Regions from separate parts of the Burkholderia sp. BCC1999 genome, predicted to be linked through region 3. Evidence: predicted binding sites of a transcription regulator. Region 3 holds the regulator's gene; each other region holds the start of a gene.
What was found. The regulator FliA, encoded in region 3, starts transcription of late flagellar genes. The targets are predictions, from matches to a motif close to CTAAAGTTTNNNNNNNNNNNGCCGNTA.
Positions count from the first base shown of each region.

Region 1 (7,403 bases), on a different contig from region 3:
GGATGGGTGTCGCCGACGCGCTGATGAAGCAGCTGCTGCGCAACGCCGGCGCGGGCGCGGGCAGCGACACGGCGGCCGACATCGGCGCGGGCGGCATGGGCGCCGGCGGCCTCGGCACGGCCGGCAACGAAGGCAGCCTCGCCGCGATGAACGCGATGGCGAAGGCCTATGCGAACGCGGCGAACAATGGCGGTCTCGCCGGCGCACGCGGTTACTCGGCCGGCAGCGCGCTGACGCCGCCGCTGAAGGGCGCGAGCGGCGTGCAGGACGCCGACGCGTTCGTCGACCGGCTCGCGGGCCCCGCGCAGGCGGCCAGCGCGACGACCGGCATCCCGGCGCGCTTCATCGTCGGCCAGGCCGCGCTCGAATCGGGCTGGGGCAAGCGCGAGATCCGTGCCTCCGACGGGTCGACCAGCTACAACGTGTTCGGCATCAAGGCGAACAAGGGCTGGACGGGCCGCACGGTGTCGGCGCTGACGACCGAATACGTGAACGGCACGCCGCGCCGCGTGGTCGCGAAATTCCGCGCGTACGACTCGTACGAGCACGCGATGACCGACTACGCGAACCTGCTGAAGAACAATCCGCGCTACTCGGGCGTGCTCAGCGCGAGCCGCAGCGTCGAAGGCTTCGCGCACGGGATGCAGAAGGCCGGCTACGCGACCGACCCGAACTACGCGAAAAAGCTGATCTCGATCATGCAGCAGATCGGCTGACGGCCGGCGCCCGCTTTCGCTGAAAACGGGCGCCCGCAGCCATCCGGTTCCCCCTTCGGACCGCGCCCGGCAGCCCGCCGCGCGCGGTTTCAACGTTTGCGCGAAAAAATTCACCAATTCGATCTAAACTTTCGGTCAGCACTGCCGCTAAGTGTGAGAGACCTGTGACCGGGCCTGTGATCTGGCCCGGTTTTACTGCGCACCGGTTGTCCGGGCGCTCATGACAAGAAAGACCGGCTAGCCATGAATATCGAAACGTCGACGGACCCCAGCCTGGATGCAGGCCACTCCGGGCCCGACTATGCCCGCCGCAATCCCCTGGAAATCGGCGTGCAGTTGCGCAACCTCGTGAATCGCGGCGATTTCCTGACCGTCCAGTACCCGGGCGGCCAGCTCGTCACGCGCCTGCTCGAGGTCGATGTCGGTGCGCGGACGTTCACGTTCGACTGGGGTGCGCTGTCCGAGCAGAACGCCGGCATCCTCGGCGCGTCGCATTGCACGTTCGCGGCCTCGCCGGAGGGCGTACGCGTCGAATTCACCACGGGCACGCCGCGCGAGACGCGTTACGAGGGGCTGCCCGCGTTCGTCGCCGATTTCCCCGACGTGCTGGTCTGCATCCAGCGCCGGGAATATTTCCGCGTCGACGCGCCGATCGTCGATCCGTTCCTGTGCCGCGGCACGCTGCCGGACGGCGAGCGCTTCCTGTTCGAGGTGCATAACCTGTCGCTCGGCGGCGTGGGGCTGCGCACGGCCGACGAACGCGTCGAGGCGCTCGAGGTCGGCACGCTGCTGCCGGACGTCGAACTCGAGCTGACCGGTCACGGCAAGCTGTCGCTCGACCTGCAGCTCGTGTCGCAGCGCTCGACGCAGATGCCGAACGGGTCGCGGCGCTACCAGCTCGGCTTCCGCTACATGTCGCTGCCGGGCAGTGCGGAAAACACGCTGCAGCGGCTCATCACGCAGCTCGAAATGAAGCGCCGCTCGCTCGCGCGGGCCTGACGCGCCCGCGGCCGCCGGCCTTGCCCGGCGCGCGCCGCGACCCTCCGCCGGCCCCACCTGCCGGACGCTTCGACCGGCGACGCGCGCTTGCGCGTCGCGCGTGCATTTTTTCCTCAATTTTTCCTGTCAGCGGCCGTTATACCGGGAGTCACGCAACCCGGCGGCCGCAGCGCGGCCGGCTCATCAGGATCGCGCATGTCCAACACACTCATGAACCTCGGCGTCAGCGGCCTGAATGCCGCGCTCTGGGGCCTCACGACGACCGGCAACAACATCAGCAACGCAGCGACGCCCGGCTATACGGTCGAGCGGCCGGTCTATGCCGAAACGAGCGGCCAGTACACGGGCAGCGGTTACATGCCGCAGGGCGTGAGCACCGTCACCGTGCAGCGCCAGTACAGCCAGTACCTGAGCGACCAGCTGAACACCGCGCAGACGCAGGGCGGCGCGCTGACGACGTGGTACACGCTCGTCGCGCAGCTGAACAACTACATCGGCAGCCCGACGGCGGGGATCTCGACCGGGATCACGAGCTACTTCACCGGGCTGCAGAACATCGCGAACAACGCGTCCGACCCGTCGGTGCGCCAGACCGCGATCAGCAACGCGCAGACGCTGGCCAACCAGATCAACGCGGCCGGCCAGCAGTACGACGCGCTGCGCCAGAGCGTGAACACGCAGCTCACCAGCACCGTGTCGCAGATCAACACGTACACCGCACAGATCGCGCAGCTGAACCAGCAGATCGCGGCGGCGAGCAGCCAGGGCCAGCCGCCGAACCAGCTGATGGACCAGCGCGACCTCGCGGTGTCGAACCTGTCGGGCCTCGCCGGCATCCAGGTCGTGCGCAACGACAGCGGCTACAGCGTGTTCATGTCGGGCGGCCAGCCGCTCGTCGTCGCGGACAAGAGCTACCAGCTCGCGACCGTCACGTCGCCGTCGGATCCGAGCGAGCTGACCGTCGTGTCGCAGGGCATCGCCGGCGCGAACCCGCAGGGGCCGAACCAGGCGCTGCCCGATTCGTCGCTGTCGGGCGGCACGCTCGGCGGCCTGCTCGCGTTCCGCAGCCAGACGCTCGACCCCGCGCAGGCCCAGCTCGGCGCGATCGCGACCAGCTTCGCGGCGCAGGTCAACGCGCAGAACGCGCTCGGCATCGACCTGTCGGGCAATCCGGGCGGCAACCTGTTCACGACGCCGTCGCCGACCGTGTACTCGAACCAGGGCAATACCGGCAACGCGTCGCTGTCCGTGTCGTTCGCGAACGCTTCGCAGCCGACGACGAGCGACTACACGCTGTCCTACGACGGCGCGAACTACACGCTGACCGACCGCGCGAGCGGCGCGGTGGTCGACCAGAAGGCGGGGCCGATGCCGGTCTCGCTCGGCGGGCTGAATTTCTCGACCCCGTCGGGCTCGATGAACGCCGGCGACAAGTTCACCGTGCTGCCGACGCGCGGCGCGCTGAACGGCTTCGGCCTCGCGACGACGAGCGCGTCGGCGATCGCGGCCGCATCGCCGGCCGTCACGTCGGCGGCGAGTACCAACACCGGCACGGGCAAGATCACGCTGGGCGGCGTGACCGCGGGCTACCAGGTGCCGACGACCAAGCTGACCTACGACGCGACGGCGAAGACGCTGACGGGCTTCCCGGTCGGCACGACGGTGACGATCGGCACCACGCCGCCGACGTCGGTCACGATCAACAACCCGACGGACACCGTCCCGTACGACCCGGCGGCCGGCGCGACGATGACGATGTCGGGGACGGCCGCGGGCGCGCTCAACGGCGTGAGCGTCACGCTGTCCGGCGCACCGGCGACCGGCGACTCGTTCACGATCGGGCCGTATGCGGGCGGCACCAGCGACGGCTCCAACGCGCTCGCGCTGTCGAAGCTGGTCAACGCCAAGGCGCTCGGCAACGGCACGACGACGCTCACCGGCGCGTATGCGAGCTACGTGAACGGCATCGGCAACACGACGACCCAGCTGAAATCGTCGAGCGCCGCGCAGACCGGGCTGATCGGCCAGATCACCGAGGCGCAGCAGTCGGTGTCGGGCGTGAGCACGAACGAGGAAGCAGCCAACCTGATGCAGTACCAGCAGCTTTACCAGGCGAACGCGAAAGTGATCCAGACGGCGGCGACGCTGTTCCAGACCGTGCTCGGCCTGTTCAACTGACCGGATTCGAGGGATAGAAGCGATGCGGATTTCCAGCGCCCAGTTCTTCCAGCTGAACGTTTCCCAAATGAACGACCAGCAGGCCCAGCTCGCGCAGCTGTATCAGCAGATCTCGAGCGGCGTGAGCCTGCAGACGGCGGCCGACAACCCGGCCGGCGCGGCGCAGGCCGTGCAGCTGTCGATGACGTCGGCGACGCTGTCGCAGTACGCGACCAACCAGAACACGGCGCTCGCGTCGCTGCAGGCCGAGGACCAGACGCTGCAGAGCGTGAGCGGCGTGCTGACGAGCGCGCAGACGCTGCTCGTGCGCGCCGGCGACGGTTCGCTGTCCGACAGCGACCGCTCGGCGCTCGGGACGCAGTTGCAGGGTTACCGCGACCAGTTGATGACGCTCGCGAACACCAACGACGGCGCGGGCAACTACCTGTTCGCCGGCACGAAGAATTCGGCGGCGCCGTTTTCGACGACGCCGAGCGGCAGCGTCACCTATGTCGGCGACACGGGGACGCGCCAGGTGCAGATCGCCGATTCGAGCACCGTGTCGCAGGGCGACACGGGCGCCGCCGTCTTCATGTCGGTGCCGGCGATCGGCAGCTCGCCGGTGCCGTCGGCCGGCGCGGGTAATACGGGCACCGGCACGATCGGCGCGGTCACGGTGACGAACCCGTCGATCGCGACGAATGGCCATCAGTATTCGATCAAGTTCGGCGGCACGGCCGCCGCGCCGACCTACACGGTGACCGACAACTCGGCCAGCCCGCCGACCACCACGCCGGCGCAGGCCTATTCGGCGGGCTCGGCGATCTCGCTCGGCGGCGGGATGACGGTGGCGGTGTCGGGCACGCCGGCCGCCGGCGACACGTTCGCGGTCTCGCCCGCGCCGCAGGCGAGCGGCGGCTCCGACGTGTTCTCGACGCTCGACGCGATGATCTCGGCGCTGAAGACGCCCGTGACGGGCAATGCGGTGGCGGGCGCGGCATTGAAGAACGCGCTGATGACGGGCTCGACCAAGCTCGGCAACACGATGCGCAACGTCACGACGATCCAGGCATCGGTCGGCGGCCGCGAGCAGGAAGTCAAGGCGATGCAGACCGTCAACCAGACGGCGACGCTGCAGACGACCAGCAACCTGTCGGACCTGACCAGCACCAACATGGTCACGACGATCAGCCAGTACCTGCAGGTGCAGAATGCGCTGACCGGCGCGCAGAAGGCCTACGTGCAACTGCAGAACATGTCGTTGTTCCAGTACATCAATCCCTGATGCACGGCGCACCGGCTGCGATGTGAGCGCACGCTTGCATCGCGGCCGACGCCATCCGCCGCCCGCGCGCCGCTTCGCGTACGCGGCACATGCGGCACACGCGGCGCTCTGCGCCGGAAGCTTGTCAGCCCCGCCTGCCAGCCCCGCGCGTCAGCCCGCTTGCCAGCCCCATTTCCGCTCCGTAAACTCGCGCCAGATTCCAGACCGGCGCATCCTTGGCAGCCGGCGACCGACAGGAGCCCTTTCCCCATGTCCGATTCCTATTTCCCGCGCTGGCGGGTCCAGTCGACCGGCGCGGCATCGCGCGTGGTCGGCCCCGACGAGCGCCTCGCGTGGCCGCAGATGGTCGCGATGGGCGTGCAGCACGTCGTCGCGATGTTCGGTTCGACCGTGCTCGCGCCGCTACTGATGGGCTTCGACCCGAACCTGTGCATCTTCATGTCGGGCATCGGCACGCTGCTGTTCTTCGTGCTGGTCGGCGGCCGCGTGCCGAGCTACCTCGGCTCGAGCTTCGCGTTCATCGGCCTCGTGATCGCGGTGACGGGCTACGGCGGCAGCGGCCCGAACCCGAACATTCCGGTCGCGCTCGGCGGGATCATCGCGTGCGGTGTGGTGTACGTCGCGATCGGCGCGCTGGTGCAGGCGATCGGCACGAACTGGATCGAGACGCTGATGCCGCCGGTCGTGACCGGCGCGGTCGTCGCGGTGATCGGGCTGAACCTCGCGCCGATCGCGGTGAAGGGCGTCTCGGCGTCGACCTTCGACTCGGTGATGGCGCTCGTGACCGTACTGTGCGTCGGCGGCGTCGCGGTGTTCTCGCGCGGCATGGTGCAGCGCCTGCTGATCCTCGTCGGGCTGGTGATCGCCTATGCGATCTATGCGGTCGCGACCAACGGGATGGGGCTCGGCAAGCCGATCGATTTCTCGATCGTCGGGCAGGCGGCCTGGTTCGGGGTGCCGAGCTTCCGCGCGCCGGTGTTCGATCCGCACGCGATGCTGATGCTGGCGCCGATCGCGGTGATCCTGGTCGCGGAGAACCTCGGTCACATCAAGGCCGTCAGCGCGATGACGGGCACCAGCCTCGATCGCTACGTGGGCCGCGCGTTCATCGGCGACGGGCTCGCGACGATCGTGTCGGGCAGCGTCGGCGGCACCGGCGTGACGACCTACGCGGAGAACATCGGCGTGATGGCCGTCACGCGGATCTACTCGACGCTGGTGTTCGCGGTCGCCGCGGTGATCGCGATCGTGCTCGGTTTCTCGCCGAAATTCGGCGCGGTGATCCAGACGATCCCGGGCCCCGTGCTCGGCGGCGTGTCGATCGTCGTGTTCGGGTTGATCGCGGTGACGGGCGCGCGGATCTGGGTCGTCAACAAGGTCGACTTCTCCGACAACCGCAACCTGATCGTCGCGGCCGTCACGCTCGTGCTCGGCGCCGGCGACTTCTCGCTGAAGATCGGCGGCTTCGGGCTCGGCGGAATCGGCACCGCGACGTTCGGCGCGATCATCCTGTACGCGATCCTGCGCAAGGAAAAGGAACCGGGCCCGGTGGTCTGAGCGCAAGCGGGCGGCGCCATGCCGCCCGCCGGCGCGCCCTCAAGCGCCGGTATTCGACTGCGCCTGCAGCCACGCGCAGAACTGCGCGACGAGCGGATCGTCGATCGGTGCGCGCGGCGCGATCCACCAGTAGCTGCGCGTCGCGATCCGCGGCCCGGGCAGCGGCATCACGAGCCGGCCGCTCGCGAGCTCGTCGTCGATCAGCGGCAACGGGCCGAGCGCGACGCCCAACCCGTCGACCGCTGCCTGCAGCGCCAGGTAGAAGTGGTCGAACGACTGCCGCTTGCGCCCCTTCATCGCCACGCCGGCCGCCGCGAACCAGTCGCGCCAGCCTTCCGGCCGCGTATCCGAATGCAGCAGCACGTGCCGCGCGAGATCGTCCGCGCGCGCGATCGGCGCGCGCTTGAGCAGCGCCGGGCTGCAGACCGGGATCACGCTTTCGTCGAGGAAGTGCCCGCTCGTGCAGTTCGGCCAGTGGCCGGGGCCGCGGCGGATCGCGACGTCGAAGCCGTTCAGCGTGTCGAGCGGCGCATTCGACGTCGACAGCTTCAGCTCGACGTTCGGCACGTCGCGCTGGAACCGCGACAGGCGCGGCAGCAGCCATTTCATCGCGAAGGTCGGCAGCGCGTTGATGCGCAGCACGCGCGCCGCGCCGGTGTTGCGCAGCTGCTCGGTCGCGTGCGCGATGC
Region 1 covers NZ_CAJPHP010000019.1:10,590-17,992, reverse strand. The annotation lists gene flgJ (flagellar assembly peptidoglycan hydrolase FlgJ) at 1-716, shown strand, start outside; gene U5809_RS25095 (flagellar brake protein) at 960-1,715, shown strand; gene flgK (flagellar hook-associated protein FlgK) at 1,911-3,893, shown strand; gene flgL (flagellar hook-associated protein FlgL) at 3,916-5,157, shown strand; gene U5809_RS25080 (solute carrier family 23 protein) at 5,407-6,714, shown strand; gene U5809_RS25075 (transcriptional regulator GcvA) at 6,754-7,403, opposite strand, start outside.
Region 1: a site for FliA is predicted at 1,828-1,854, ahead of flgK (flagellar hook-associated protein FlgK). Genes of this name have one in related genera too.

Region 2 (7,403 bases), on a different contig from region 3:
GACCGTGCCGAGATCGGTCGTCGTGCCGCCCTGGACACCCGCGTATGCTTCCCACGTGCCCGATGCCGACTTCACGAAATACATGTTGACCGCCTGCGAACCGCCCAGCGAGTCGTACACCTGGATCGACGTCGAGTAGTTGTAGGTCGTGCTGTCGGTCGCGCTGAACGGCGTCTTGGTCGGCGTCGTGTCCTGCGAGTTCAGGTTGAACTGGCCGGTGATCTTGGTCGTCGCGGTCGGCGCGATGTTGGTCGTCGGCGCCTGCAGCGGCACGGTCTGCGCGGTGTTGATCACGCCGCCCGCGCCGGCCGCATAGCCCATCAGGTTACGGCCTTGCGAGTCGACGATGTAGCCGTTCTTGTCGCGCTGGAACGTGCCGTCGCGCGAGTACGTCGTCACGCCGTTGTTCGACATCTGGAAGAAGCCGTTGCCGTTGATCGCGACGTCGAGCGACGAGTTCGTCGTATTGATCGTGCCCTGACCGAACTGCTGCTGCACCGACCCGAGCGACGTGCCGATGCCGATCTGCGTGTTGACCGACGTCGCGACCGAGTTCGCGTACATGTCGGAGAACTGCGCGGTGCTCGACTTGAAGCCGACCGTGTTCGCGTTCGCAATGTTGTTGCCGATCACGTCGAGTGCGTTCGAGGCACCGGCGAGGCCGCTCAGACCCTGTTGATAACCCATTTCGGTCTCCGTTTCGAGAAAGCTCGATCAGTTGGTGGTGGTGTCGCCGGTCGTGGACGACGTCTTGACGTTCGGGAAGATCGACGCGACCTGGGTGAGCCCCACCGTCGTACCGTTCGACAGCACCAGGCCCGCCGTGCCGTCCGCCTGCTTGATCACGCTCTGCACCGTTGCGGCCGCCAGCACGGTCGGCGCGTAGGCCTTGCCGTCGGTGCCCGTGTACTGCGCGCTGACCGTGTACGCGCCGTCCGGCAGCGCGTTGCCGGCCGCGTCGGTCGGCGTCCAGTTGAACGGCACGGTGCCGGCCGACTGCTTGCCCGCGTTGATCGTGTTGACGACGACGCCCGAGCTGTTCTTCACGGTGATCGTCAGGTTCGACACGTCGCTCGTGAGCGACACGCCGAACGGCGACGCCGCGCCGCTCTTCACCGCGACCGAGTTGCCCGGCGCGAGCACGTTCGTGCCGATCAGCAGCGCGGCCTGCGTCTGCTGGCCGGCCGTGAGCTGCGTCGACAGCGACGTCAGCGACGTGTTCAGCTGCGCGATGCCGCTCACCGTGTTGATCTGCGCGAGCTGCGATGTCATCTGCGAGCTGTCGACCGGGCTCGTCGGATCCTGGTTCTGCAGCTGCGTGACGAGCAGCTTCAGGAACGTCGCCTGCAGGTCGCTCGCCGACGTGCCGTTGGTCGACGACACGTTGTTGGTGTTCATCGTGTCGGTCGGCAGGGTCGACACGTTCGTGCCGTTGCTGCCGATCGTCGTGCTGGAGGAAGTCATCCTGGGTGGCCTTCTGTCGTGGTCTGTGAGGTCGGCGCGCGGCTTACGAGCCGATCGTCAACGTCTTGAGCATCAGCGTCTTCGCGGTGTTCAGCGTCTCGACGTTGGCCTGGTACGAGCGCGACGCCGAGATCATGTTCACCATCTCCTGCACCGGATCGACGTTCGGCATCTGCACGTAGCCGTTCGCGTCGGCGGACGGGTTCGCCGGGTCGTAGGTCGACTTCATCGGCGACGGGTCGTCCATCACCTTCGTCACGCGCACGCCGCCCACGCCCTGGCCGGACGCGGTGCGCGCGCCGCCGATCGGGTCGGTTGCGAACACGACCTGCTTGGCCTTGTACGGCTTGCCGTCGGGGCCGGTGGCGCTGTCGGCGTTCGCGAGGTTCGACGCGGTGACGTTCAGGCGCTGCGATTGCGCGGACAGCGCCGAACCGGCGACGCCGAAGATGTTCATCAACGAAGGCATGGTGGCTCCTGGTGCTTGTGCTCGGGTTCGGTTGCGCTTACGAGTTCGTCGAGATCGCGGCGATCATCGCCTTGATCTGCTGGGTCATCACGGTCATCCCGGATTCGTAGTGCAGCGCGTTGTTCGCGAACTGCACGCGCTCGACGTCGAGATCGACCGTGTTGCCGTCGAGCGACGGTTGCAGCGGCATCCGGTACTGCGCACGGCCGTAGTCGTCCGACGGGCCGCCGGTCGGGATCAGCTTCGCGGTGCCGGCCATGTGACCGGCCGCCGTCGACACCATCGACATGCCGCTCGTCACGCCGGCCGGCTGCGCCATCGGCAGCTGCGCGGCGTTGCTCGGCGCCAGGCCGCCGCCCGTCTGCTTCAGCGAGCGCGCGAGCGTCGACGCGAAATCGACGTCACGGGCCTGGTAGCCGGGCGTGTCGGCGTTCGCGATGTTCGACGACAGCAGTTCCTGCCGGTAGGCGCGCACGTCGAGCGCCTGTCGGCCGAACGCGAATTCCGCATCGAGTTTGTCCAGCATGTGTGCGTCTCTCCGTATGAAGCGCTGCACGCCCCTCGCGCCGGATGGCGACCCGAGAGGCTTTTTTCCATGACAGCGATGGTAGGCGTCGGACGCAACCGGCAATCGGGCGAATAACGCGGCAAAGGCCCCCTCTATTCATCGTTTGCGCAGCGGCCCGGCTCCCTAGAATGCGCATCGGATCAACGGATCGAGGACACGGCGATGACTGGCAGCGCACTTCGCGGAAGGAACGGGCGGCTCACGCACGTCCAGCGTGCGTTTGCGCCTGCAGTTGCACTCGCTGCGGCGCTGTGGATCGCCGCACCGGCCGCACACGCGGAAGACGGGATGATCGTGATTCCCGGACGCGGCGAGACGGCCGAAACCGCGCTCGCGCATGCCAACGCGGCGAACGGCGGGCAGTTCGGCGGGAATGCGGGGATGGCTACGGGTGCGGGCATCGCGCCGGAGGCCGGCCGTGCTGCTTCGGCGGCAGGGGCCGCGACCGGCTACGCGGCGCAACCGGCCGGCACGATGGTCGTGACGACCGTGCCGCCCCCGGCGCCCGCGCCGTCGCCCGTTCGTGCAGCCGCTCGTGTGAACGCCGGCTACGGCGCGCAGCCGCGCGCTGCCGACCCGAGCGCCATCGCGACGGTCGTCGCCGGCACGGCCGAGCCCGCATCGAATCCCGTTCGGCCGGCGCAACCGTCGGCCGCCGCCGCACGCGTCGCCGCAACCCGCGCCGCGTCGGCCGCACCGGCGCCGCGCGCGGCGGCGGTTTCAGCGAATCCGGCCGCGGCCCCGGCCGCCACTGCGGCCCAGCCCGCGACGCCGCCCGGCCAGCAGGATCCCGAGACGATCCGCCGCGCAGCCCTCGCGTTCCTGCAACAGCAGATCGCCGGCCTGCCCGGCAAGACCACCGCGACGGTCACGACCTCGTTTCCGCGCGGGCTCGCCGCGTGCACGACGCTCGAGCCGTTCCTGCCGACCGGCGCGCGCCTGTGGGGCCGCACGACAGTCGGCGTGCGCTGCGCGGGCGAGCGGCCGTGGACCGTCTACCTGCAGGCGAAGGTCGCCGTGCAGGCCACCTATTACGTCGCCGCGCGCCAGATCGCGCCCGGCGAGCCGCTCACCGCGGCCGACCTGGTCGCCCGCGACGGCGACCTGACGGTCATGCCGCTGGCGGTGATCACCGATCCGGCGCAGGCGATCGGCTCGACCGCGCTCGCGCGCATCTCGGCCGGCCTGCCGCTGCGGCAGGACCTGCTGAAAAGCGCGGCGTCGGTGTCGGCCGGCCAGACGGTGCGGGTCGTCGCGGCCGGGCCCGGCTTCACGATTTCGGCCGAGGGCAGCGTGCTCGCGAATGCGGCACCGGGCCAGTCGGTGCGGGTGCGGATGGCGGCGGGCCAGATCGTCACGGCGATCGTCAAGGACGCCGGCACCGTGGAAATTCCGCTATAGGGACGGATTCAGCAGCAAGAGTGTAAAGAATTGTTTATTCGGGGCATTTCGGGTTCGCGGTGCTAAAGTTCGGGCCGACCCGGCCGTTATCTGGGTCAAACCGTACAGGAAACCCATCGTGAAAATCGATTCCACTCCGAACCCGAGCCCCCTGGCGCCGACCGGCAACGGCGCGTCCCGTGCGCAATCCGGCACGGCCCAGTCGTCCGCGCAGGCGGCCGACGCCGGATCGACCGGCGGCGACACGACCGTGAACCTGTCGGGTCTGTCCGGCCAGCTGCGTTCGGTATCCGCGTCGGGCGACGCCGATATCGACACCGGCCTTGTCCAGTCGATCAAGGACGCGCTGAACAACGGCACGTTGACGATCGACGCGAACAAGATTGCCGACGGCGTATTGAATACCGCCCGCGAGCTGCTGCAACAGCAGCGCCCGCAGGGTAACTAAGCCGGCCCAGGGCCTGCTTACGCTAATAACGGGCTTGCGCTGGCCACCAGAAGGGCCGAGCGCAAGGATTGCGACGAAGCGAATACTCGACGTATTCGCAAGGAGTATGACGCAGCGATCGGCCCTTCTGGTGGCCAGCCCCACAAAGGATTTTTTCCAATCAGGGGAACGAGCCCGTTATTAGCGTAAGCAGGCCCTAGCCGGTTCCACCGGTTTGCCGGCGCGCCACCGCGCGTGCCGGCGCGACGAGCATGACGCGATGAGAGAAGAGCTGCTGGCCACGGTCAACGACGAACACGCGACGGTCGAGGCGTTCGCGTCCCTGCTCGTCTACGAGGAAAAGGCACTGACGACGGCCGAGCCGCTCGAGATGCTGCCTGGCATCGTCGAAAAGAAAACCGCGCTGATCGACCGGCTCGCGCAGCTCGAACGCACGCGCGACACGCAGCTTTCCGCGCTCGGCTTTCCGGCCGGCAAGAAGGGCATGGACCAGGCCGCCGAGCGCGATGCACGCCTCGCCGGCCGCTGGCAGTTGCTGCAGCAGGCCGCCGAACGCGCGCGCCAGGCCAATGCGAACAACGGGATGCTGATCCGCATCCGGATGGACTACAACGAGCGCGCGCTCGCCGTGCTGCGCTCGGCGCCCGCGCCGACCGGCGTGTACGGCCCGGACGGGCGCGTCTCGGCGCTGACGCGCTGACCGGCCGGCAGTACCGCCGATACCGTATCGACCGCCTCTCGCCGCCATTCGCGGCACTTCACGTTTCGACAGACCGGGCCCGAGCCCGGCGCCCACGGTCCCTTCCGATACACGGCCGCGCAACCGCGCCGCCGCCTCGTCACAACAATCAGAAGAGGGCCGCATGTCTTGTTTCCGCATTCCGTTGTCGAGCCGCATCGTCGTCGCTTCCGCTGTCGCGGCGCTGGCCGCCACGCTGACGCTCCCCGCCGCACAGGCCGCCAGCCCCGCGCCGCTGCCCACGCCGACGGGCGACATGTCGCTGTCGCCGGCCGGCCCCGACGTCGCGCCGCCGGCCGCATCGAGCGCGCCTGGCGCGACGTCGCGCGCCGCGCGCCGCGGGTCCGATACCTACACGTACCTGCGTTGCTGGTACCGGATCGACGCGGATCCGCTGAAGCCGGCCGCGACCTACGAATGGGCGCGCGACCCCGCCGGCGGCGACTGGTATCGCGTGTCCGGCTACTGGTGGGCCGACGGCATCACGCAGTGGAAGAACATGTTCTACAGCACGACGACGCAGGACACGCTCGCCGACGTGTGCCGCAAGACGCTGGCGGCGAAAGGCATCCGGTCCGATCTCACGCAGGCGGTCGCGGCCAACAACGCGCTGTCGTTCAACTACACGGTGTGGACCATCGACGCCGCGCAACAGGACGCGCGCGTCAACAAGCTGATCGTGTTCGGCGACAGCCTGTCCGACACCCAGAACATGTTCAACGCGAGCCAGTGGAAGCTGCCTAACGGCACGAGCTGGCATGCGGGGCGCTTCAGCAACGGCCCCGTGTGGGCCGAATATCTCGCGAACGCGCTGCGGCTGCCGTTCTACAACTGGGCGATCGGCGGTGCGGCGACCGACCAGCACCTCGTCGTGCCGGGCCTCGTGCAGCAGATCGACTCGTGGCGCGAATACATGGAGCGCGCCCCGGACTACCGGCCAGCCAACACGCTGTTCGCGGTGTTCGCGGGCGGCAACGATCTCGTGAACTACGGGCGCTCGCCCGAGCAGGCGGCGAATGCGGTGCGCGACAGCCTCGAGCGGCTCGCCGCGGCCGGCGCGACGCGGATCATGCTCGTCACGCTGCCGGACGTGTCGCGCGCGCCGGTGTTCGCGACCCGTGCCGACACGGCGAGCGTCGCCGCGCAGGTCAAGGACTACAACCGGCGCCTCGTCGACGCGGCCGCCGCGCTGCGCGATCGCTACGGCGCGACGCTGCGGCTCGAGGTGTTCGACGCCTACGCGCCGTTCGACGACCTGCTGACCCACCCGGCCCGGTACGGCTTCGACGACGCGACGCGCGCCTGTCTCGACATCCCGAAGCCGTCGTCGCTCACCTACCTGAGCGCGCAGACGCCGCGCGCCGACTGCCGCGATCCGGCGCGCTTCGTGTTCTGGGACACGCTGCACCCGACGACGCGCACGCACGCGTGGCTCGCCGAGCGGATCGCACCGTTCGTGCGCGCGCGCCTGCTGAACTGATCGCGGCGGGCGGCGGCGCTTACAGCAGCGGACACGCAGTGACCTGCGTGCCGCGTTCCACGCACAACCGCTCGTAGTCGCGCAGGTATGCGCGCTCGTCGTCGTCGAGCAGGTCGAGATCGATCAGGTCCCAGTCGTAGCCGACCGTCACGATGTTCTCGAACCTCACCGTGTCCGGTTGCGTTTCGTCGGGCCGGATGATCACGATGTTCTCGATCCGCACGCCGCCCTTGCCCGCCAGGTAGATGCCCGGCTCGACCGAAATCACCGCATTCGGCACCAGCCCGTATTTCGCGCCCGGCGCGAACCGCACGCCACCCTCGTGCACGTGAATCCCGACGCCGTGCCCGGTGCCGTGGCCGAAATCGTGGCCGTGGTCGCGGCACACCTGCCGCACGAGCGCGTCGACGTCGGCGCCCGTCGCCGTGCTCGGGAAGCGCGTGACGAGCCCCTTGATGCAGGCCTTCAGCGCGACCGTGTAGATCTCGCGCTGCCACGGCTGCGCAACCGTGTCCGGATGCGTGCGGCGCAGCACGACGCGCGTGCAGTCCGTCGCGAAGCCGGCTTCGTAATAAGCGCCGCTGTCGAGCAGCACGAGCTCGCCTTCCGTCAGCTCGACGCCGGCGCTTGCCGCCGTGTAATGCGCGAACGCGCTGTTCGCGCCGTTCGCCGCAATCGACGGGAACGTCAGCGCGACGGCCGAACGCGCGCCGTACGCGTCGTTGATCGTGCGTGCGAGGTCGTATTCGGTGTGGCGGGCGCCCGGCTCGCCGGTCTTCGCCCAGCGCATCGTCTCGGCGATCGCCGCCGAGCTGCGCGCGAACGCGTCGCGGA
Region 2 covers NZ_CAJPHP010000019.1:22,600-30,002, forward strand. The annotation lists gene flgE (flagellar hook protein FlgE) at 1-687, opposite strand, end outside; gene flgD (flagellar hook assembly protein FlgD) at 715-1,464, opposite strand; gene flgC (flagellar basal body rod protein FlgC) at 1,508-1,933, opposite strand; gene flgB (flagellar basal body rod protein FlgB) at 1,971-2,459, opposite strand; gene flgA (flagellar basal body P-ring formation chaperone FlgA) at 2,664-3,902, shown strand; gene flgM (flagellar biosynthesis anti-sigma factor FlgM) at 4,021-4,350, shown strand; gene U5809_RS25155 (flagella synthesis protein FlgN) at 4,610-5,050, shown strand; gene U5809_RS25160 (SGNH/GDSL hydrolase family protein) at 5,214-6,569, shown strand; gene U5809_RS25165 (M24 family metallopeptidase) at 6,589-7,403, opposite strand, start outside.
Region 2: a site for FliA is predicted at 3,965-3,991, ahead of flgM (flagellar biosynthesis anti-sigma factor FlgM). Genes of this name have one in related genera too.

Region 3 (7,403 bases):
AGATTCCCGGCTCGCTGTACTCGGCCGTCGCCGAAGTGCTCGCGTGGGTCTACCAGCTCAAGCGCTTCCGTTCGGAAGGCGGCGCGTTCCCGGCAGTGCCGGTCGATCTCGACGTGCCGGTCGAACTCGACAAGGGCGCGTCGGTGCCCGCCGACGACGAACGCGAAGAAGCCGAAGACACACTGGGCAAGCAAGGAGCCTCCGCATGAGCACCCCGACCGGCCTGCTCGGGAAGCGCCCGAACCCGTTCGCGGGCACCAACCTGCGCGCGCTCGCGGGCCCGATCCTCATCTGCATGATCCTGGGGATGATGATCCTGCCGCTGCCGCCGCTGCTGCTGGATCTGCTGTTCACGTTCAACATCGCGCTGTCGGTGATGGTGCTGCTCGTCAGCATGTACACGATGAAGCCGCTCGACTTCGCGGCGTTCCCGAGCGTGCTGCTGTTCTCGACGCTCTTGCGCCTGTCGCTGAACGTCGCGTCGACGCGCGTCGTGCTGCTCGAAGGCCACACCGGGCCGGACGCGGCCGGCCAGGTGATCGAGGCATTCGGCCACTTCCTCGTCGGCGGCAACTTCGCGGTTGGCATCGTCGTGTTCGTGATCCTGATGATCATCAACTTCATGGTGATCACGAAGGGCGCGGGGCGGATCGCCGAAGTGTCCGCGCGCTTCACGCTCGATGCGATGCCCGGCAAGCAGATGGCGATCGACGCCGACCTGAACGCGGGCCTCATCAACGAGGATCAGGCCCGCAAGCGCCGCCTGGCCGTGTCGCAGGAAGCCGAGTTCTACGGGTCGATGGACGGCGCGTCGAAATTCGTGCGCGGCGACGCGATCGCCGGCCTGATCATCATGGCGATCAACGTGATCGGCGGGCTGATCGTCGGGATGGTCCAGCACGACATGTCGTTCGCCGCGGCCGGCACGAACTACACGCTGCTGACGATCGGCGACGGCCTCGTCGCGCAGATCCCGTCGCTCGTGATCTCGACCGCGGCCGGCGTGATCGTGTCGCGCGTCGCGACCGACGAGGACATCGGCACGCAGATCACCGGCCAGCTGTTCACGAACCCGCGCGTGCTGACGATCACCGGCGTGATCATCGTGATCATGGGGCTGATCCCCGGCATGCCGCACTTCGCGTTCCTCGGGCTCGGCGGCGGCGCGATCTGGCTGGCCCGCACGCAGACCAAGCGCGCGGCGGCTCGCAAGGCAGCCGGCGACGTGTCCGACATCGCGCCGCCCGCGGTCCTGCCGACCGACAGCCACGAGGCGACCTGGGACGACGTGCAGCTGATCGACCCGCTCGGCCTCGAAGTCGGCTACCGGCTGATTCCGCTCGTCGACAAGGGCAGCGACGGCGAACTGCTCAAGCGCATCAAGAGCATCCGCAAGAAATTCGCGCAGGAAATCGGCTTCCTGCCGCCGGTGATCCATATCCGCGACAACCTCGAACTGCGGCCGAACGCGTACCGGATCGCGCTGAAGGGCGTCGAGATCGGCGTCGGCGAAGTGTTCCCGGGCCAGTGGCTCGCGATCAACCCGGGTCAGGTGACGGCCGCGCTGCCGGGGGCAGTCACGCAGGATCCCGCGTTCGGCCTGCCGGCCGTGTGGATCGACGTCGCGCTGCGCGAGCAGGCGCAGGTGTACGGCTACACGGTGGTCGACGCGAGCACGGTCGTCGCGACGCACCTGAACCATCTCGTCGTCCAGCACGCGGCCGAACTGCTCGGCCGCCAGGAAGTGCAGGCGCTCATCGAGCGCACCGGCAAGGACGCGCCGTCGCTCGTCGAGGACCTCGTGCCGAAGACGATCTCGCTGACGACGCTGCAGAAAGTGCTGCAGAACCTGCTCGAGGAAGGCGTGCCGATCCGCGACATGCGCACGATCCTCGAAGCCGTGTCCGAACACGCGGGCCGTGGCGACGCGTACGAGATCACCGCCGCGGTGCGGCTTTCGCTCGGCCGCGCGATCACGCAGCAGTGGTATCCGGGCGCCGGCGAAATGCAGGTGATGGGCCTCGACGCGAATCTCGAGCGCGTGCTGTCGCAGGCGCTCGCCACCGGCGCGAACCCGGGCCTCGAGCCCGGCCTCGCGCACAACCTTCTGACCGGCACGCAGCAAGCGATGCTGCGTCAACAGAATCTCGGGCTGCCGCCCGTGCTGCTCGTGCAGCACGCGCTGCGCGCGATGCTCGCGCGTTTCCTGCGCCGCAGCCTGCCGCAATTGAAAGTGCTGTCGTATGCCGAAGTGCCGGACACACGCACGATCAAAGTCGTTAACGTCATCGGGGGTTCCGCTTGAACATTCGCAAATTCACCGGCGCAACGAGCCGCGACGCACTTCGTCTCGTGCGCGAGGCGCTCGGCGCCGACGCGGTCGTGCTGTCGAACCGCACGCTCGATGACGGCAGCGTCGAAATCGTTGCACTCGCCGATTCGGACCTGGCCGCGGTGACGCCGCCGGCCGCCCGCCCGCGCCTCGCCACGCCGCGCCTGCCGGAATCCGTGCCGGCCGCCGCGATGTCCGGCATCGTGTCGCGCCCCGGCGCCGCGCCGGCTCGCCCGGCCGTCAATCCTTACGCTGCCGGCGAAGGCGGGCTGCCGGACGTATTCTCGTCCGTGTTCGGCGCGAGCGCCGATGCGGACGAGGCGAGCGCGCATGCGTCGGCGATCGACGCGGACACGCTGGCCGGCACACCGGCGGTTGCGGCCTCGCCGGCGAGCGCCGCATCCGCCGCCGATACGCCGGCCGCCGGTGCATCCGAACCCGCACCGTGGCTGGTCGAGCACGCGAAGCGCCTGACGCAGCAGCGCGACGCGCTGATCGCACGCGCGCAGTCGCCGGCCGCGCCGCCCGCGAGCGCGAGCGCGCCGCAGGCCGCCGCGCGCGCGACGCCGCCCGACTGGGCGCGCGACATCGTGCGCGACGCCGAGCGCCGGATGCCGGCCGCCGCCACCCGCGCGCCCGACACGAGCGCCGCGCACGCGGCGAAGACGGCCGAGCGCACGCGCCTGCCCGCCGACGCGGCCGCCGCGGTGGCCGATGCGGTGAAGTCGCGCATCGAGCGGATCGTCAACGACACGGTGATGCAGGAACTCGGCGAACTGCGCGGCATGCTGGAAGAGCAGTTCGACAGCCTGAAGTGGCACGACCGCCAGCGTCGCAGCGCCGTGCACGGCGCGCTGACGAAGCACCTGTTCGCGGCCGGTTTCTCCGCGCAGCTCGTACGGATGCTGGTCGACAACCTGCCGTCCGGCGACGGCGCGCAGACCTTCGAACAGGCTGCCGAATGGGCGCAGTCGGTGCTCGCGTCGAACCTGCCGGTGCTCGACAGCGAGGATGCGCTGATGGAGCGCGGCGGCGTGTTCGCGCTGATGGGGCCGACGGGCGTCGGCAAGACGACCACCACCGCGAAGCTGGCCGCGCGCTGCGTGATGCGCTTCGGCGCGAGCAAGGTCGCGCTGCTGACCACCGACAGCTACCGGATCGGCGGCCACGAGCAGCTGCGCATCTTCGGCAAGATCCTCGGCGTGCCGGTGCACGCGGTGAAGGATGCGGGCGATCTCGCGCTCGCACTGTCCGAGCTGCGCAACAAGCACATCGTGCTGATCGACACGATCGGCATGAGCCAGCGCGACCGCGCGGTGTCCGACCAGATCGCGATGCTGCATGGCGCGAACGCGCCGGTGCAGCGCCTGCTGCTGCTCAACGCGACGAGCCACGGCGACACGCTCAACGAAGTCGTGCAGGCGTACCGCAGCGCGGGCGAACATCCGCAGGCGGCATCCCCAGACCTGGCCGGCTGCATCCTCACGAAGCTCGACGAAGCGACCCACCTCGGCGGCGTGCTCGACACGGTGATCCGCTACAAGCTGCCGGTCCACTACGTGTCGACCGGCCAGAAGGTGCCGGAGAACCTGTACGTCGCCTCGACCAAATTCCTGCTGAAGAGCGCGTTCTGCGTGCCGCGCGACGGTTCCCCCTTCGTGCCGCAAGACGAGGACATGCCGACGCTGCTTTCCGCACTGACCGCACGTTCCACTGCCGAGCTGCACGAGGTGCGATTTGGATAAACGGATCATCGACCAGGCCGAAGGGCTGCGGCGCCTGCTGGCCGGGCGCGCGTCGCGCATCGTCGCGGTGACGGGCGGGCCGACGGGTGTCGGCTGCACGTCCACCATCGTGAACCTGGCTACGGCGCTCGCGTCGCTCGGCAAGGACGTGCTCGTCGTCGACGAACGCGCCGACGTGCATTCGGCCAGCGCGACCCTGGCGGGCGCATGGCTGCGCGACGGCGAACGCACGCGGGTGGCCGCCGGCTTCGGCCTGTGCGCGGCGGCGCGGCTCGCGCGCGCCGGCTACAGCGACGCGCAACTGAGCGATTTCATCGACGGGCCGGCCGACATCGTGCTGGTCGACACGCAACTCGGCGCCGACGGTTCGTTCTCGGCGCTCGCACGCGAAGCGCACGACGTGCTGGTCGTCACGCGCGTTGCCGCGCAGGCGATCACCGAGGCGTACGCGTGCATGAAGCGGCTGCATTTCGCGCACGCGTTCGCGCAGTTCCGCGTGCTGACCAATCACGTCGGCAGCCACGCGGACGCGAAGACGGCCTTCGACAACCTCGCGGGCGTCGCGAGCCGCTACCTGACCGTGTCGATCGCCGACGCGGGCTGCGTGAGCGCCGATCCGCTCGTCGAGCATGCACGCGAACTGATGCATGCGGTGGTCGACGCGTTCCCGTCGTCGGCGGCCGCGCGCGATTACCGGCAGATTGCCGCCGACCTGCTGTACTGGCCGATGCGCCCGCGTTCGGGCGCGGGGCGCGCGGTCCACGCGGGCGGCAAGCCGTCGTATGAGGCGGGCGCGGCACACGCCGCGTGAGCGCCACCGGAAGGAGAGAGCCATGATGTACAACGCTCAAGGAAAGATGTCCCAGGCCGACGTGCTCGCGCAATATGCGCCGCTCGTGCGCCGCCTCGGGCTGCAGCTCGTCGCGAAGATGCCGGCGAGCGTCGACCTCGACGACCTGATCCAGGCCGGCATGATCGGCCTGATGGACGCGGCCGGCCGCTACAAGGAAGACCAGGGCGCGCAGTTCGAGACCTACGCGACGCAGCGCATCCGCGGCGCGATGCTCGACGAGCTGCGCAGCAACGACTGGCTGCCGCGCAGCCTGCGCAAGACGTCGCGCGAGGTCGAGCACGCGGTGCACCAGGTCGAACAGCATCTCGGCCGCTCGGCGAGCGAGACCGAGATCGCGGAGCACCTGAAGATGCCGCTCGACGAATACCAGGGGATGCTGCAGGACCTGCACGGCAGCCAGCTCATCTACTACGAGGATTTCGACCGCGCGGCCGACGACGAGCCGTTTCTCGACCGCTATCGCGTCGATCACGCCGATCCGCTGTCGTCGCTGCTCGACGAGCATCTGCGCGAGGCGCTCGTCGAGGCGATCGAGCGGCTGCCGGAGCGGGAGAAGCTGCTGATGTCGCTGTACTACGAACGGGGTCTGAATCTGCGCGAGATCGGCGCGGTGCTCGAGGTGAGCGAGTCGCGCGTGTGCCAGCTGCACAGCCAGGCCGTCGCGCGCCTGCGCGCGCGGCTGCGCGAGCAGGCCTGGGTCGGCGCGGAGTCCTGACCCTTTCAGGGCGGCCCTGCGCGCCGACGCCGCGCGCTGGTGCCGTGCTCGCGCATTTCGCGCGCCGATTTGCTACAATCCCCTCCGTTTTCCGAGGAGCGTTGCGACGGACCCTCTGCGTCCGCCAGGCTCGGAAGGCTTCACCAAGCAGCCGTGCGGCGCGCGTTCAGCGTGTTGTCGCGCCGGCCCCGCTTCCTGAACGGCGCTCACGTCACCAATCTAGAAACTTTTTAGAAAGGAGGGCGTGATGAACGCCATTATCGATTCCAAGGCTTCCCACGATTACGTCGTCGCCGACATGGCGCTGGCCGGCTGGGGCCGCAAGGAACTCAACATCGCCGAGACCGAAATGCCGGGCCTCGTGCAGATCCGTGACGAATACAAGGCGCAGCAGCCGCTGAAGGGCGCGCGCATCGCCGGTTCGCTGCACATGACGATCCAGACGGGCGTGCTGATCGAGACGCTGAAGGCGCTCGGCGCGGACGTCCGCTGGGCCTCGTGCAACATCTTCTCGACGCAGGATCACGCCGCGGCCGCGATCGTCGAAGCCGGCACGCCGGTGTTCGCGTTCAAGGGCGAGTCGCTCGACGAATACTGGGAGTTCTCGCACCGCATCTTCGAATGGCCGAACGGCGAATTCGCGAACATGATCCTGGACGACGGCGGCGACGCAACGCTGCTGCTGATCCTCGGCTCGAAGGCCGAGAAGGACCGTTCGGTGATCGCGAAGCCGACCAACGAGGAAGAAGTCGCGCTGTACAAGTCGATCGCGAAGCACCTCGACGCGGACCCGACCTGGTACTCGACGCGCCTCGCGCACATCAAGGGCGTGACCGAAGAAACCACGACCGGCGTGCACCGCCTGTACCAGATGGAAAAGGACGGCCGCCTGCCGTTCCCGGCGTTCAACGTGAACGATTCGGTCACGAAGTCGAAGTTCGACAACCTGTACGGCTGCCGTGAATCGCTGGTCGACGGCATCAAGCGCGCGACCGACGTGATGATCGCGGGCAAGGTCGCGGTCGTTGCCGGCTACGGCGACGTGGGCAAGGGCTGCGCGCAGTCGCTGCGCGGCCTCGGCGCGACCGTGTGGGTCACCGAAATCGATCCGATCTGCGCGCTGCAGGCGGCGATGGAAGGCTACCGCGTCGTGACGATGGAATACGCGGCCGACAAGGCCGACATCTTCGTGACGGCAACCGGCAACTTCCACGTGATCGGCCATGACCACATGAAGGCGATGCGCCACAACGCGATCGTCTGCAACATCGGTCACTTCGACTCGGAAATCGACGTTGCGTCGACGCGCCAGTACCAGTGGGAAAACATCAAGCCGCAGGTCGACCACATCATCTTCCCGGACGGCAAGCGCGTGATCCTGCTGGCGGAAGGCCGTCTCGTGAACCTCGGCTGCGCGACCGGCCACCCGTCGTTCGTGATGTCGAACTCGTTCGCGAACCAGACGCTCGCGCAGATCGAGCTGTTCGTGCGCGGCAACGAGTACGAGAACAAGGTGTACGTGCTGCCGAAGCATCTCGATGAAAAGGTCGCACGCCTGCACCTCGCGCGCATCGGCGCGAACCTGTCCGTGCTGTCGGACGAGCAGGCTTCGTACATCGGCGTGCAGAAGGACGGCCCGTTCAAGCCGAACCACTACCGCTACTGATGCGTCGCGGCCGCCGCCGCGCCGTGCGCGCCCCGCTGCGGGGCGCACGGGGCGGCGGTGGTCGCTGATCGTACAGATCGACAACCGAACCG
Region 3 covers NZ_CAJPHP010000036.1:2,613-10,015, forward strand. The annotation lists gene flhB (flagellar biosynthesis protein FlhB) at 1-209, shown strand, start outside; gene flhA (flagellar biosynthesis protein FlhA) at 206-2,305, shown strand; gene flhF (flagellar biosynthesis protein FlhF) at 2,302-4,077, shown strand; gene U5809_RS33080 (MinD/ParA family protein) at 4,070-4,888, shown strand; gene U5809_RS33085 (RNA polymerase sigma factor FliA) at 4,911-5,645, shown strand; S-adenosyl-L-homocysteine riboswitch at 5,733-5,860, shown strand; gene ahcY (adenosylhomocysteinase) at 5,893-7,311, shown strand.